2 regions of the Pantoea sp. USHLN298 genome follow, and region 1 is predicted to be linked to the other one. Evidence: predicted binding sites of a transcription regulator. Region 1 holds the regulator's gene; the other holds the start of a gene.
The links. Region 1 encodes Fur, which represses iron uptake genes when iron is present. Its sites were predicted from a motif close to ATAATAATGAGAACNACTATCAA; they were not measured.
Positions count from the first base shown of each region.

Region 2: fes (enterochelin esterase) is a predicted target of Fur. The motif match lies at 3,710-3,732, and genes of this name have one in related genera.

Region 1 is NZ_JBBCRO010000001.1:310,982-318,785, forward strand. It holds gene nagE (N-acetylglucosamine-specific PTS transporter subunit IIBC) at 1-1,376, shown strand, start outside; gene glnS (glutamine--tRNA ligase) at 1,529-3,196, shown strand; gene WFK59_RS01615 (hypothetical protein) at 3,429-3,824, shown strand; gene fur (ferric iron uptake transcriptional regulator) at 3,896-4,339, opposite strand; gene fldA (flavodoxin FldA) at 4,692-5,222, opposite strand; gene ybfE (LexA regulated protein) at 5,355-5,630, opposite strand; gene ybfF (esterase) at 5,797-6,561, opposite strand; gene seqA (replication initiation negative regulator SeqA) at 6,812-7,360, shown strand; gene pgm (phosphoglucomutase (alpha-D-glucose-1,6-bisphosphate-dependent)) at 7,386-7,804, shown strand, end outside.
Region 2 is NZ_JBBCRO010000004.1:378,476-386,279, reverse strand. It holds gene WFK59_RS12705 (enterobactin synthase subunit F) at 1-2,143, opposite strand, end outside; gene WFK59_RS12700 (MbtH family protein) at 2,136-2,345, opposite strand; gene fes (enterochelin esterase) at 2,448-3,665, opposite strand; gene WFK59_RS12690 (TonB-dependent siderophore receptor) at 3,918-6,173, shown strand; gene dacB (serine-type D-Ala-D-Ala carboxypeptidase) at 6,413-7,804, opposite strand, start outside.

The DNA of each region.
Region 1 (7,804 bases):
TCGACGTGGCCGGTATTAACGATATTCCTAAATTCCTCGGCGGTGCTCAGTCGCTGGCTGACGGATCGGCAACGGTCGGCATCACCGGTCGTTATCAGGCGGGCTTCTTCCCGATTATGATGTTCGGTCTGCCGGGTGCCGCGCTGGCGATTTACCACTGCGCACGGCCGGAAAACCGCGTAAAAGTCGGCAGTATCATGCTGGCGGCAGCCTTTGCGGCCTTCTTCACCGGTATTACCGAACCACTGGAATTTTCCTTTATGTTCGTGGCACCGGTGCTCTATCTGATCCACGCCGTGCTGACCGGTATTTCGGTCTTCATCGCGGCCAGTATGCACTGGATTGCCGGTTTCGGCTTCAGCGCCGGGCTGGTGGATATGTTTCTGTCGACCCGCAACCCGCTGGCAACCCACTGGTACATGCTGATTCCGCAGGGGCTGGTGTTCTTCGTCATCTACTATGTGGTGTTCCGTTTCACCATCAAAAAATTCAACCTGATGACCCCAGGCCGTGAGCTGGCGGTAGCCGGTGATGAAAGCGATGGCTACGACGTTAACGTCGATAAAACTGACAACGGTGAAAGTGCAACAGAGACGCTGGCGCGCCGTTACATCGGTGCGATTGGCGGCTCTGAAAACTTAACCAGCATCGATGCCTGTATTACCCGTCTGCGCCTTAACGTCAATGATTCGGCCCAGGTTAATGAAAGCGTGGCGAAACGTCTTGGCGCGTCCGGGGTGATTCGTCTTAACAAGCAGAGCGTGCAGATCATCGTCGGTACCCAGGCAGAAAGCATCGCTTCGGCGATGAAAAAAGTGCTGACTAAAGGCCCGGTCGCCGCAACGGCCAGCAGCAGCGCTACGCCAGCCGCCGCCCCGGAAGTGAAACCGCAGGCGGTGCTGAACAGTGAAAAGCGAGTGATTGCTACGTTACTGGCACCGGTCAGCGGTGAAGTCGTGGCGCTGGATGATGTGCCGGATGAAGCCTTTGCCAGCAAAGCGGTGGGCGACGGTCTGGCGATCAAACCCAGCGATAAATGGGTAGTGGCACCGATCGCCGGTACGCTGGTGAAAATCTTTAATACCAATCACGCCTTCTGTCTGGAAACTGACAACGGCGTTGAGATTGTGGTGCACATGGGGCTGGACACCGTGGCGCTGGAAGGAAAAGGCTTTACCCGCCTGGTGGAAGAGGGCGCCAGCGTGGTGGCCGGTCAGCCTGTGCTGGAGATGGACCTTGATTTCCTGAATGCCAATGCCCGCTCGATGGTGAGTCCGGTGGTGGTCAGCAACAGCGATGATTTCGCTGGTCTGACATTGCTGGCCAGCGGCCAGGTGGTGGCGGGTGAAACCCCGCTGTATGAAGTGAAAGGCTAATCCCCGCAACAGAACCCACAAGGCAGGAAGCGATTCCTGCCTTTTTTGTTTTAAAGGCTTAACAAACGGTTGTTTCCCTCTGGCGCTTTGTGGATCATACTCCGTTACTTCGTGGTACAAATCACCCGCTATTCGTATTGAGGATTTTTGAGATGAGTGAGGCTGAAGCCCGCCCAACTAACTTTATTCGTCAGATCATCGACGAAGATTTGGCGAGCGGTAAGCACAGCAGCGTGCATACCCGTTTTCCGCCGGAGCCCAATGGCTATCTGCACATTGGTCATGCGAAATCGATCTGTCTGAATTTTGGCATCGCCCAGGATTACCAGGGGCAATGTAACCTGCGTTTCGACGATACCAATCCGGTAAAAGAGGATGTGGAGTTCGTCGAATCCATCAAGCGTGACGTCAAATGGCTGGGCTTTGAGTGGAGCGGTGAGGTTTGTTACTCATCAAACTATTTTGATCAGCTCTTCAACTATGCGATTGAACTGATCAATAAAGGGCTGGCTTACGTCGACGAGCTGACCCCGGAAGCGATCCGCGAATATCGTGGCACTCTGACCGCGCCGGGCAAAAACAGTCCCTATCGCGACCGCAGCGTGGAAGAGAACCTGGCTCTGTTCGAGAAAATGCGTAACGGGGAATTTGCTGAAGGTACAGCCTGTCTGCGCGCAAAAATCGATATGGCCTCTAACTTTATCGTGATGCGCGATCCGGTGCTGTACCGGATTAAGTTCGCTGAACACCACCAGACCGGTAACAAGTGGTGCATCTATCCGATGTATGACTTTACCCACTGCATCTCCGATGCGCTGGAAGGCATCACGCATTCACTCTGTACGCTGGAGTTCCAGGATAACCGTCGTCTCTACGACTGGGTGCTGGACAACATCACTATTCCGGTGCATCCACGTCAGTATGAGTTCTCTCGCCTGAATCTTGAGTATGCGGTGATGTCGAAACGCAAACTGACTCAGCTGGTGACCGAGAAGCACGTTGAAGGCTGGGATGATCCGCGCATGCTGACCGTTTCTGGCTTACGCCGTCGCGGTTATACCGCCGCCTCAATCCGCGAGTTCTGCCGCCGTATTGGTGTTACCAAGCAGGACAATATTGTGGAAATGGCGTCGCTGGAATCGTGCATTCGTGACGATCTCAACGAGAATGCGCCACGCGCGATGGCGGTGCTTGATCCACTGAAAGTGGTGATTGAAAACCTGCCAGCGGGCCATCATGAAACCATCACCATGCCTAACCATCCTTCTAAACCGGAGATGGGAACGCGTGAGGTGCCGTTCAGCCGTGAGATCTGGATCGATCGGGCGGATTTCCGCGAAGAGGCTAACAAGCAATATAAGCGTCTGGTGCTGGGCAAAGAAGTTCGCCTGCGCAACGCTTATGTGATCCGTGCTGAGCGGGTGGCGAAAGATGATGCGGGCAACATCACCTGCATCTACTGCACCAGCGATGTGGATACCCTGAGCAAAGATCCTGCAGATGGCCGTAAGGTAAAAGGCGTGATCCACTGGGTATCAGCAGACCATGCGCAGCCCGCAGAGTTTCGTCTCTACGACCGCCTGTTCAGCGTGCCAAACCCGGCCGCGGCAGACGATTTCCTGTCGGTCATCAACCCGGATTCACTGACCATCAAACAGGGCTTTGTTGAGCCGGGCCTGCGCGATGTGGAAGCAACCACACCGTACCAGTTTGAGCGTGAAGGGTATTTCTGTGCCGACAGCGTCTATTCGAAGCCGTCACAGCTGGTGTTTAACCGTACCGTCGGTTTGCGAGACACCTGGACTAAAAGCGGCGAATAATCATTAACGCTGGCTGATAAAATGACAAAAGGGCGACTTATCGCCCTTTTTTATTGTCCTGATTTCTGCCATCGCCGAGGTTTGTGCTGCAAGCCTGGCTCCGTGGTTGTTACAAATTTGTGAGAGAAATCTGAGTTTAAAAAAATTAATCAATTACCAGATGTGAATTATCGGCGTTCAGGTAGGCTATGCGCACTCAGACAGAGCGCAGCGAGTGATATAAGGAAAAAAAATGACCGTTCTCGCCCAGGAAGCCAAACACAGTGTCGTCGTTTTACATCAGCTTATTGAACGTATTTTCAATCAGCCTGCCGGATCCGATGACAGTTTTGAACTGATGATGTCCTATTTCCACCCTGAATTTCGCATGGTAACGCCACGGGGAAATCAGCTAAACCTGAACGAAGTGGAAGAACTTTTCCGTCAGCTGCACGGCAAGCGGGAAGGCATGCGTATCGCCACCTGTGAGCACGTCATTATTTCACATCACGATCAGGAAGTGACGGTACAGTATCGGGAGATGCAGATGCTGAATGGCGATAATCAGAGCCGCATCGCGCTGGCGATTCTCGACTGCAGCACCTCGATTCCGCGCTGGCGTTACCTGCAGGAAACGCTGGTCGCCTGACGACCCGGCGTAGTAAGGACGAAAAAAAACCGGTCTGTGAACCGGTTTTTTTATATCAGGCAGGATCAGTGTTACTGATCGTGCAGCGTTTCATCTTCACGGCAGTCACCCAGCGCGCAGTGACCATAGAGATAAAGGCTGTGGTTCGTCAGCTTAATGCCGTGGCGGGTCGCGATTTCCCGCTGACGGGTTTCGATCGACTCATCGCTGAACTCGATCACTTTACCGCAGTCCAGGCAGATCAGGTGATCGTGGTGATGCTGCTGAGTCAGTTCAAACACCGACTTGCCGCCTTCGAAATTGTGACGGGTCACAATGCCGGCATCATCAAACTGGTTCAGCACACGGTAAACGGTGGCCAGACCAATCTCTTCGCCGATATCGATCAGGCGTTTGTACAAATCTTCCGCGCTGACGTGATGGCACTCAGGTTCCTGAAGCACTTCCAGAATTTTCAGTCTGGGCAGCGTGACTTTCAGGCCAGCCTTCTTTAATGCGGTATTGTTGTCAGTCATGCGGATTTTGTCCTGTTACTAATATTCACTTTTGTGGCGCTTGGCCTTGAATGTCGATCTACACCCATTCTCATTTGCGTCTCATTATAGAACTGAAGCCGTGAAATGAAAACCGAGGGGAGTGCCTAAATCACCATGGGCTGTATGGGATACGTCACCGAGCCGGGGAGGATTTCTGCAGGAGTCTGTTAACATTTCGCTTAGCCCTATCTGCTGCCAGAGAAAATAAGCGGAAGATCGATGCGGGTATTCTACAGATTAAACGAAAAAAGTTAAAAAAATGTGGCTATTATTTCTATAGGAATTTCCATTGCCTCAATGTGAGCTGGCGCTCACATTGAGGCGGAGAGCATCAGGCTTCGAGGATCTCTTTGAGCTGCAGTTCATCAAAGATCTGCTTCACCCACTGCTCAACGCGCGCATTGGTCAGCTCAGGCTGGCGATCTTCATCAATGGCCAGGCCCAGGAAGTGCGTATCATCCGCCAGACCTTTTGAGGCCTCGAAGTGATAACCTTCGGTTGGCCAGTGACCGACGATCACGGCGCCATGCGGCTCAATGATGTCGCGGATGGTGCCCATCGCGTCACAAAAATACTCGGCATAATCTTCCTGATCGCCACAGCCAAACAGGGCAACCAGTTTGCCGTTGAAATCGATCTCTTCCAGCGTCGGGAAAAAGTCATCCCAGTCGCACTGCGCTTCACCGTAATACCAGGTCGGGATACCCAGCAGCAGGATGTCAAACGCTTCCAGATCTTCTTTAGTGCTTTTCGCGATGTCGTGGACTTCTGCAACGTCTTTACCCAGCTGTTTCTGGATCATTTTTGCAATGTTTTCGGTGTTGCCGGTATCGCTGCCAAAGAAGATGCCTACGAGTGCCATGAGTAAAATAACCTCTTAAATCCTGATGATGAGATGTGTGCCGCAGCACAATTCAGCGAATAATAGCAGACGAGGCAAACCCGCGGAACGGTTAAAGCCTCGACATTTGCCTCTGCGTGCGTTTTGCCCGCATTAATCCAGTTTGAGTTGCGCCAGCAGCATTTGTTCAATCAATTCGCTACGGCTGAGATTACGCTGTTCTGCCAGCGTATTGAGCGCTTCGACGGCTTCACTGTTCATTTTCAGTTCGACACGGCGAAGCCCGCGTCCTTTGTCACGTTTCAGTTGATTGCGCTTATTGATGCGCAGCTGTTCATCACGCGAAAGCGGACTGGTTTTGGGTCGACCAGGGCGGCGCTCATCAGCAAACAGATCGAGCGTCGTGCGGTCAGTGTGTTCTTTTGCCATGGCTTAGTGAAACTGAATGGTGCGGGCGCCAGACGCTCGCCGCGCAGATTATAAATTATTGGCCGTTACCGCGGCAAAATGACCGGCGGCAAAATTTTAGCGCGCCATCATACTCCAGGCTAACTTCCGACGCCAATCCTAAACATTTACCGCCAGGTATTTGCTTTTAAAGCGCAAAAAAGCGACGAACGCTGCGTAATACCGCATCCGGTTTCTCTGCGTGTACCCAGTGTCCCGCGCCGCTGATCACATGCGCATGGGCCGCCGGGAACTGTGCAATCAACGCATCCCGGTACTGATTATCCAGATAGCTGGAGTCGCCGCCGCGGATAAACAACGCCGGATGCGGCCAGGCGGGCACCGGCTGCCAGCCAGAGATGGTGGCATAGTTGTCCCACAGTACCGGCACGTTGAAGCGCCATTCGCCCTGCTGGAACGATTTCAGCAGAAACTGGATTACGCCTTCTTCATCAATGACGCCGCGCATGATCTGTGCCGCCTCACTGCGCGAGGTGACGCCCGCTTCCGTGACCGCGCGGATCGCCGCAAAAATGGTGTCGTGGCGGCGGGTCTGATAATCCACCGGGGCGATATCGATCATCACCAGACGGGCAATGCGCGCCGGTGCCAGTGCGCTCATGGTCATGGCGATTTTACCGCCCATCGAATGACCGATCACCGCCACCCGATCGATGCCGTGGGCATCCAGCGTGTCAAACATATCCTGTGCCATCACAGCGTAGTTCATCTCATCGGATCGCGGTGATAATCCATGATTGCGCACATCAACCTGCAGCAGCGGGCCGGCATCTTTCAGCCCGCGAGCCAGCACGCCAAGGTTATCCAGCGTCCCGAACAGGCCGTGGATCAGCAGGATGGGCAGGGAATCGGTGGGGGATTGTTCAGTTTGCAGACGGGCGTTCAAAATCATGGCAAAGTTCTTAAGTTTGAGACCTAAGCTTAGGTTATCATGGATTCACCTTTTCAGGCGCGCCGGTTCCGGCGGCATTAGGACATATTCTGACTTTTGCCCGTAAACCGTTTGATTGCTAACAACCCGCCTGAATTTAACTTTATAATCCTCATGTTAGAACCCGCTCACCTTTCGAATCGCCAAACTATGTTAAGGGCTTTTCAGGATACAGGTGGTTCTGTCATGAGAAAGAACCGTACGGAATAAGATGAAAACGATCGAAGTTGACGAAGAGCTCTACCGTTATATTGCCAGCCACACGCAACACATTGGTGAAAGCGCATCCGACATTCTGCGTCGTATGCTGAAGTTCACGGCCGGTCAGACTGCGCCCGCGGCGCCTGCGCAAAACGCGGCATCCGGTGCGGCGAAAGAGACTCAGCCTGCGGTGGTCGGTTCACGTCCACAGGATCGGGTACGCGCCATGCGCGAGCTGATGCTGTCTGATGAATATGCGGAGCAGAAGCGGGCGGTTAATCGCTTTATGCTAATCTTGTCAACGCTCTATCGTCTTGATACCGCAGCCTTTGCTGAGGCGACTGCATCTCTGCAGGGCCGTACCCGCGTCTATTTTGCGGGTGATGAGCATACGCTGTTGCAAAATGGCACCCATACTAAGCCGAAGCACGTACCCGGCACACCGTACTGGGTGATCACCAATACCAATACTGGTCGCAAATGCAGCATGGTCGAACACATCATGCTCTCCATGCAGTTCCCGCAGGAACTGACAGAGAAAGTTTGCGGCACCATTTAAACTGAAGCGTCAGGGAGAAGCGCCAATGGCCAATCACCCCCGTGCCGGGCAACCCGCCCAGCAGAGCGATTTGATTAACGTTGCACAATTAACGTCACAATATTATGTCCTGCAGCCCGATGTGGCGAACCCGGAACATGCGGTGAAGTTTGGTACCTCTGGCCATCGCGGTAGTGCAGGGCGTCACAGCTTCAACGAGATGCACATTCTGGCGATTGCTCAGGCGATCGCTGAAGAGCGTAAAAAGAACGGCATCACCGGTCCGTGCTACGTCGGTAAAGATACGCACGCGCTGTCCGAGCCGGCGATTCTGTCGGTACTGGAAGTGCTGGCAGCGAACGGTGTTGATGTGATCGTGCAGCAGGACAATGGTTATACGCCAACGCCTGCTATCTCGAACGCCATTCTTGAGCACAATAAAGCGGGTGGCGCACTGGCCGACGG
Region 2 (7,804 bases), on a different contig from region 1:
TGGCGACAAAGGCAGCCAGCATCGACGGAACAAAATGGGTCGTCGTAACGCGGTGGCGGGCGAACAGCTGTTGCAGCGCCTCCGGATCGCGATGCGCGTCTGGCGGGGCCATCACCAGTTGTGCGCCAGCTATCAGCGGCCAGAAAAATTCCCAGACCGACACGTCGAAGCTGCTCGGGGTTTTCTGCAATACCACATCATCGTTGCTGAGTGGATAGTGATCCTGCATCCACAGCAGGCGGTTGACGATCGCCTGATGGCTGACCAGCACTCCTTTTGGCCGACCGGTGGAGCCGGAGGTATAGATCAGGTAAGCGCCATCCTGGGGATGCGGCTGCTGTCCGATTGCCGTCCGGACCGGCGTGAGCAGCGCGTCGTAAAACAGCGGCGTGACCGGTGAAAGGGCCGCCAGCCGGTCAGCCAGTTCACGGCAGGTGATCAGGGTTTTCGGCGCGGCATCTTCCAGCATCATCTGCAGGCGGTCGTCGGGATAGCCGGTGTCGAGCGGCAGATAAGTGGCACCCGCGCTGACGATGGCCTGCAGCGCCAGCGACAGGAAGATCGAGCGCGGCAGTGCGACGGCGACGATATCGCCCGGCGCCACGCCCTGCGCAACCAACTGCTGCGCCAGCGCCGCGACCTGCTGCTGCATCTGCTGATAACTGAGCTGATGCGCCTCATCCGCCAGCGCCGGTGCCAGCGGAGTACGCTGTGCCTGGCTGAACAGCAGGCTGCTCAGCGTCTCCGCCGGCAATGGCATCGTGGTGTTATTGAGAGCCGCTAACTGCTGATGTTCAGCGGGCGTCAGCATATCCAGTTCGCCGCACGGAGCGTCGGGACTGGCGGCCAGCTGTGACAGCATCAGCGCAAAGCGGCTGGCGTGCTGCTTCAGGGTCGTTTCGCGGTAGCGCTCGGCGTTTGCCAGCAGCTCCAGCGTCACATCGCCCTGCTCGCTGAGGTAGATAGCAATTTCCAGATCGCGCACCGGGCCGGAGGCGAGCTGGTGGGTTACGCCTTCAATACCGGCAAAATCGAGCTGGTAATCGAACATCTTGAGGTTGATGACCGGCCCGTAGAGCGGATCGCTGTCGCCGGAGCGGCCAAGATCACGCTGCACCTGCTCGGCATCATAGCGCTGATGACGACGCATTTTCTTTATTTCGCCCGCCAACTGCGCTGCCAGTACGCTCAGCGGCTGGGCCGGGTCGCTGTGTACCGCCATCGGCAGCACATTGATCACCGGACCGGTGGCGCACAGTGCCGCGGAACCGATGCGGCGCATAAAGATGAAACCTGCCGCAAAGTCGTTTTGCCCGCTGAGACGCGCCAGCCACAGCGAGACCAGCGCAATGGCGGTGTCCGCCGCGCTGAGCTGCTGCTGTCGGGTATGCGTCAGCAACGTCTGAAATGCGCTGCGATCCAGCGCAAAGGTATGTCGCAGCAGATCGGTACTGGCGCTCTGACCGGCCAGCGGCAGATCGGACAGCGAGGCGGGCGCGGGGAGCTGTGCGCCTTTTTCACGCCAGAACTGCGCATCACGCTGCCATCCGGTGGATTGCTGATAGCGCAGGTACTCGTCAACCACCTCACTGAACGGGGTAAAGGGCGTCGGCTCCGGCGCTTCATCGCGCTGCCAGGCGCTGTAGAGATTGGCGATACGGCGGGTCAGGGCGGTAAAACTGAAGCCATCGACCACCAGATGGTGATAACGCTGATACCAGTACCAGTGATCGTCACTTAACCGCAGCAGGCTGTGATGATAAAGCGGCGCGCCGCTCAGCACCCGCAGGTCACCGGACATATCCTGCTGCATCAGCGCCCGTGCCGCAGCTGCTGGATCGGCTGAACTGCGCAGGTCAATCACCTGCGGCTCAGCAAAGCGCTGCGGCGCAGGCCACTGCAGGGGTTCGCCCTCCTGCTCGCCGAACGCCATATTCAGCGTGTCCGCTTCCTGCATACCGGCAACGATGGCTTTGGCCAGCAGCGCGCTGTTGATCGCCCCGCGCAGCTCGACAAAGTGCGCCACCGCGTAGGCATTGGCGTGCGGTGAGAGCTGGTCTGTTATCCAGATGCCAGGCTGAGCGGCCACCAGCGGTAACGTTTTCTGTTCAGTCAGATTTGGGGTCATGGTGATCTCAGACATCGTCGCTCCCGCGCTTCGGGCGAATATCGTGCCAGTTTTCATTCAGCCAGCTCAGGCAAAGCGCCTGGGGCTGCGGTCCAAACACCGGCTGCCAGCCTGCCGGAACGGCCCGGAAGGCGGGCCACAGGCTGTACTGCTGCTGATTATTGATCAGTACGCGACATTCCTGCAGCGGATCGTCAAAGGGGTTGAGTTGTTGCATATCGGTCTCCTGCCCATGCAGTGCGGGCGAGATCTCGCCTCGTCCTGCACGCCGCCGCTGACCGCGATCGGTCTGCTGCGTGCAGGCGGGGAGATAAGCGAATCAGGGGTATTGCCACATTGCTTTAAGTCCGGCCAGCAGGCCGCCGCGCCAGCACAGCGCATCGTGTCCCCCTTCAACCGGGTGATAGCTGACCTGATGTCCGGCCGCGATTAAATCACGCTCAAATTGTTGATTCGCTGACAGAATCAGCCGCTCACGCCGTCCTGCTTCGAGGTAAAAGCGGCGCGGCGCTGCCTGCAGCAAACCTTGTTGTAGTTGTTGCGGTAGCCAGCCGTTGGGGTTACCGCGTTCCGGCCACCAGAAGGAGCCGGAAAGGCTGATGGCGGCACCAAAGGTCTCCGGCCAGTTTAAGGTGGCGTAGGCTGCGGAGAGCCCGCCAAAACTCTGTCCCGCCACCAGCGTGCTGCCGTCCGCCACCCGACAGGAGAGGGTTTGCTGAATCAGCGGCAGCAGCTCGTGCTGAACCGCCAGCCAGAAATCGGGATTGCAGGGCAGTTCACGACTGCGGTGTTCGCGATCGATGATATCGATCATCACATAGACCGCTGGTGGCAGTTCGCCGGCGGCGGTGAGCTGCCGGAGCGGACCGGCAACCGGCATGGTTTGCGCCCAGAACTGACCATCCAGCAGTAACGCCAGTGGACGTTCAGCGGGATGCGCCTCACCGCTACAGTAAATCCAGACGTTACGCTGATTGCCCAGCCGTTCGCTGCGCCACAACAGTGATTGCAGCGGAATATCCGCCGGATGGCCGCGATCAACATCGCGCCACAGCGACTGATCGGGCGCCTGCGGCAGATGCAGCGGTGAAACCGCCATCCCACGGCCGCCTGCCCAGCCGCGCAGTGGATTAAGCGGATCAGCCTGTGCCGCTGGGAATTTTTCGCGCCACCATTGCCGCAGCGCCTGCATATCGGTCTGACCGTCGAAGGTCTGCGCCTGGCTATCGGGCATCAGGCAGTAGCTGCCGCGCCAGTCAGCGGGCAGAGTGGTTTGCCACCACCATACATCGGTATGGGGAACGCGTATTAAGGAGGAGGGCGCAGCGGATTGATGATGATCGGTCACGCCGGTGATATTGATCCAGACGCGGCGCGTGGCTGAGTGTGACTCATCGCCCTGCGGATCACGCCAGAAGAAGGTGACCTGGCAGGTGCCTTCTTCACCGGGTTCAATCAGGGGAATGCCCTGTTGCTGCTGCTGTTGCCACCAGGCGTCACTGCCGGTCACTTCGTTTAACCACGTCATACGCGCCATCAGTTGATCACTGCACTTGATTAGGGTCATGCATGTTAGGAATAATAGTATTGATAATTATTTTCATTTGCAATAGGGTGTTTCCGCTCTACAGGGAGCGCGCGCATCCTCTCTGCCGTATCGGGCTTTGGACCAGGTGTAAGGTCGCCTGATAAGGGTCCGCAGAGAACTGGAATGCGTTGCAGGCAAGGTACTTACCTTTTCACCGGCGCGCCGGCAGTAGCCTTTCGCTGGCAATCCAGGAATAAAAAAATGAAAACGTTATCCCGGCTTTCTTTAGCCATTATGATTGAACTGGGTTTCACCACCTCTCTCATTTCTACCGGTGCAGCAGCCGCTGAGCCAGGCATAACCAGCAACGCCTCCGATACCGCCAGCGAAACCACCATGACGGTGACGGCCGCTCAGCAGACGCTTCAGGCGCCCGGTGTCTCCACCATCACCGCGGACGAAATTAAAAAACATCCGCCTGCGCGCGACGTCTCTGAAATCATTCGTACCATGCCCGGCGTTAACCTGACCGGGAACTCCACCAGTGGCCAGCGCGGTAACAATCGCCAGATCGATATTCGCGGCATGGGCCCGGAAAATACCCTGATTTTAATCGATGGCCTGCCGGTCACCAGCCGCAACTCGGTGCGTCTTGGCTGGCGGGGCGAGCGTGATACGCGCGGCGACACGAACTGGGTTCCGCCAGAGCTTATTGAGCGGATTGATGTCATTCGCGGTCCGGCCGCCGCCCGTTACGGTAACGGTGCCGCAGGCGGGGTAGTGAACATCATCACCAAAAAACAGATGGATAATCAATGGCACGGCTCCTGGAGCGGCTATTACAACGTGCCGCAGCATAAGGATGAAGGCGCAACCAGGCGTACAAACTTTAGCCTCGAAGGGCCGTTAGGCGACGACTTTAGCTTCCGGCTGTATGGCGGGCTGGCAAAAACCCAGGCTGATGCTTACGACATTAATGAAGGTCATGCCGCCGAGCGTACTGGCAACTATGCCGGTTCTTACCCGTCAGGCCGTGAAGGTTCGGTGAATAAAGATGTTCACGCCTTACTGCGCTGGGCCTTTGCGCCGATGCAGGCGCTGGAGTTTGGCGCTGGCTATAGCCGTCAGGGCAACCTGTACGCCGGTGATACCCAGAACACCAACACCAATGCGCTGGTGAAAAGTAAATATGGTGAAGAGACCAACCGCCTCTATCGTCAGAACTTCTCGCTGAAGTGGACCGGCGCGTGGGATAACGGCATCAGCACCGATACCTATGCGCAGTACGAGAACACCCGTAACTCGCGCCTGAATGAAGGGCTGGCGGGCGGCACCGAAGGGATCTTCTCCAACAGCAACTTTAATACCATCCAGCTGGATGATGTGCTGCTGCACAGCGAAATCAGTATTCCGTTCGAATGGCTGGTCAACCAGACCGCGACTCTCGGCACCGAGTGGAACCAGCAGCGGATGAAGGACCCCTCCTCGACGACCCAGGCGGCCAATTACGGTTCAATCCCCGGCGTCGCTACCACCGGACGCAGCCCCTATTCGCAGGCGGAAATCTTCTCGCTGTTTGCTGAAGACAACATTGAACTGACCGACAGCACCATGCTGACGCCAGCGCTGCGTTTCGATCATCACTCCATCGTGGGCAATAACTGGAGCCCGTCACTTAACCTGTCACAAGGATTAGGCGATGACTTCACGCTGAAAATGGGGATAGCCCGCGCCTACAAAGCACCGAGTCTGTATCAGACCAACCCTAACTACCTGCTTTACAGCAACGGCCAGGGCTGCGCCGCCAGCACCGGCGCCTGTTATCTGATGGGCAACGACGATTTAAAAGCGGAAAACAGCATCAATAAAGAGATTGGGCTGGAGTGGAAGCATGAGGGTTATCAGGCCGGTCTGACCTGGTTCCGCAACGACTACCGCAATAAGATTGAGGCGGGCACGCTGCCAACCGGTACCGCTTCGAACGGTAAAACCGACATCTATAAATGGGAAAACGTGCCGAAAGCGGTGGTGGAAGGGCTGGAAGGGACGGTCAACGTGCCGTTCTCAGAGAGCGTAAGCTGGAACAATAACTTCACCTACATGCTGCAAAGCAAGAACAAAGAGACCGGCGATCGGCTGTCGGTGATCCCGGAATATACGCTTAACTCGACGCTGAGCTGGCAGGCAACGCAGGATCTGTCGCTGCAAACCACGCTGACCTGGTATGGCAAACAGACGCCGAAAAAGTATGACTACAAAGGCAATCCGGTCACTGGCAGCGCCACCGATGAAGTCAGCCCTTACTCAGTAGTGGGCATGAGCGGCACCTATGACGTTAATAAATATGCCAGCGTCACCGTCGGGATCGACAACCTGTTCGATAAACGCCACTTCCGCGAAGGCAATGCGCAGACCACCGGTAACGCCACGACGGGCGCTTATCTCTACGGTGCCGGTGCCAATACCTTTAACGAATCGGGCCGCACTTACTATATGAGTGTCAACACCCGCTTCTGATGGAGTTAGCCGGATGACTCTGCCGCAGTTAATATGCTCCACGCGCAGGGAACAGGGGCAGGGAAGGGAAGCGTCCCGCGCCACGGACGGCACGGGCTGAGCGGCCAGGAATTGGCTTAAACGTCTTTCCGAACTGCCGCTGTTTCCCGTGCAGGCTCGGTCTTATCGCTGACGTGACCGGACTTTATCAAAAAAATGCAGCAGGTCGATCGCCTGCTGCATTTTTTATCTCTGCTTTATCAGTTGTTCTGATTGATATCGCGGTAGAGCCGGCTCTCAAATCGCACCAGCGGAATACGGCGGGTACGCTGATCTTCCGGCGGGACCGCATAACCGGAAAGGAACTGCACAAAGGCCACCCGCGCGCCGCTGGAGGTGGTGATAAAGCCCGCCAGGTTATAAACCCCCTGCAGTGAACCGGTTTTCGCCGACACTTTGCCATCCAGTCCCGCCTCATGCAGACCGCCACGGTACTGCAGCGTGCCGTCATAACCGGCCAGCGGCAGCATCGAGATGTAATCCAGCGTGCTGTCATTCTTTGCAATGTATTGCAACACCTGCATCATGGTTTGCGGCGAAATCAGGTCGTGACGCGACAGGCCCGAACCGTCAACCTGAATGCTATTACCCATGTCGATATTGGCTTTGGCTTTCAGGATACGACGAATCGCGTCCTGTCCGGCACGGAACGTCCCCGGCACGTTGAAGTAGTGATGACCAATGGTACGGAACACCGTATCCGCAATCATGTTGTCCGACTTCTTCAGCATGGTGTGCAACAGAGTATGCAGCGGCGCCGACTGGGTCGAGGCCAGCACCGTGCCTGGCTCGGTGGCCTGCGACTGACGTACCAGATGCCCGCTGTAATCGATCTCCGCCGCCCGCAGTTCCGCTTTCAGGATTTCGCCCGCCCAGGCCGCGCCATCCTGTACGGCAAAGGCCAGCGGCAACGGTTCGGCGCGTTGACGCATACAGCCGGTCAGGGTGTAGCGATTGAGTTCGCCCGGCACCACGTCCAGTTCGCAATATTGTCCTTCGCCGCTGTTGCGGCCGATGGTGCGTACCTGGCTGTACATGTGCGCCGGATAATAGGAGGCGATACGAACAAACGCATTCTCGCCCGGCGTATTCGCGCTGTAGAGCGAGACAGAAAAACAGTTTTTATCCACGATAGCGGCACCTGGCGGCGCGCTAAAGCACTGGGTCAGGTCGTTCCACGGCCAGCCTGGCGCCATGTCATGGCTGGCAAAAACCGAGGTATCAATCACCAGATTGCCTTTAATATGGGTGATGCCCTGTTTCTTTAACGCTGCCACCATGTTGCGCAGATCCTGGCGACTTAATGTGGGATCGCCGGCAAAACGCGCCACTAAATCGCCGTTCAGCGTGCCATCGACCAGCGCGCCTTTGGTCTCAAAGGTGGTCTGAAAACGGTAATCTCCGCCCAGTTCCAGTAAGGCCGCCAGCGCTGTCACCACCTTCATGGTACTGGCGGGTAACGCCATCTGTTTTCCGTGGTAATCAATAATCGGCGTTGATGCACCCACTTTCTGCACCATCAGCGCCAGATTGGCGCCGTCTGGCAGATACTGCATGTATTCATCAACTGGCGCTGCTTGTGCCTGCAGCAT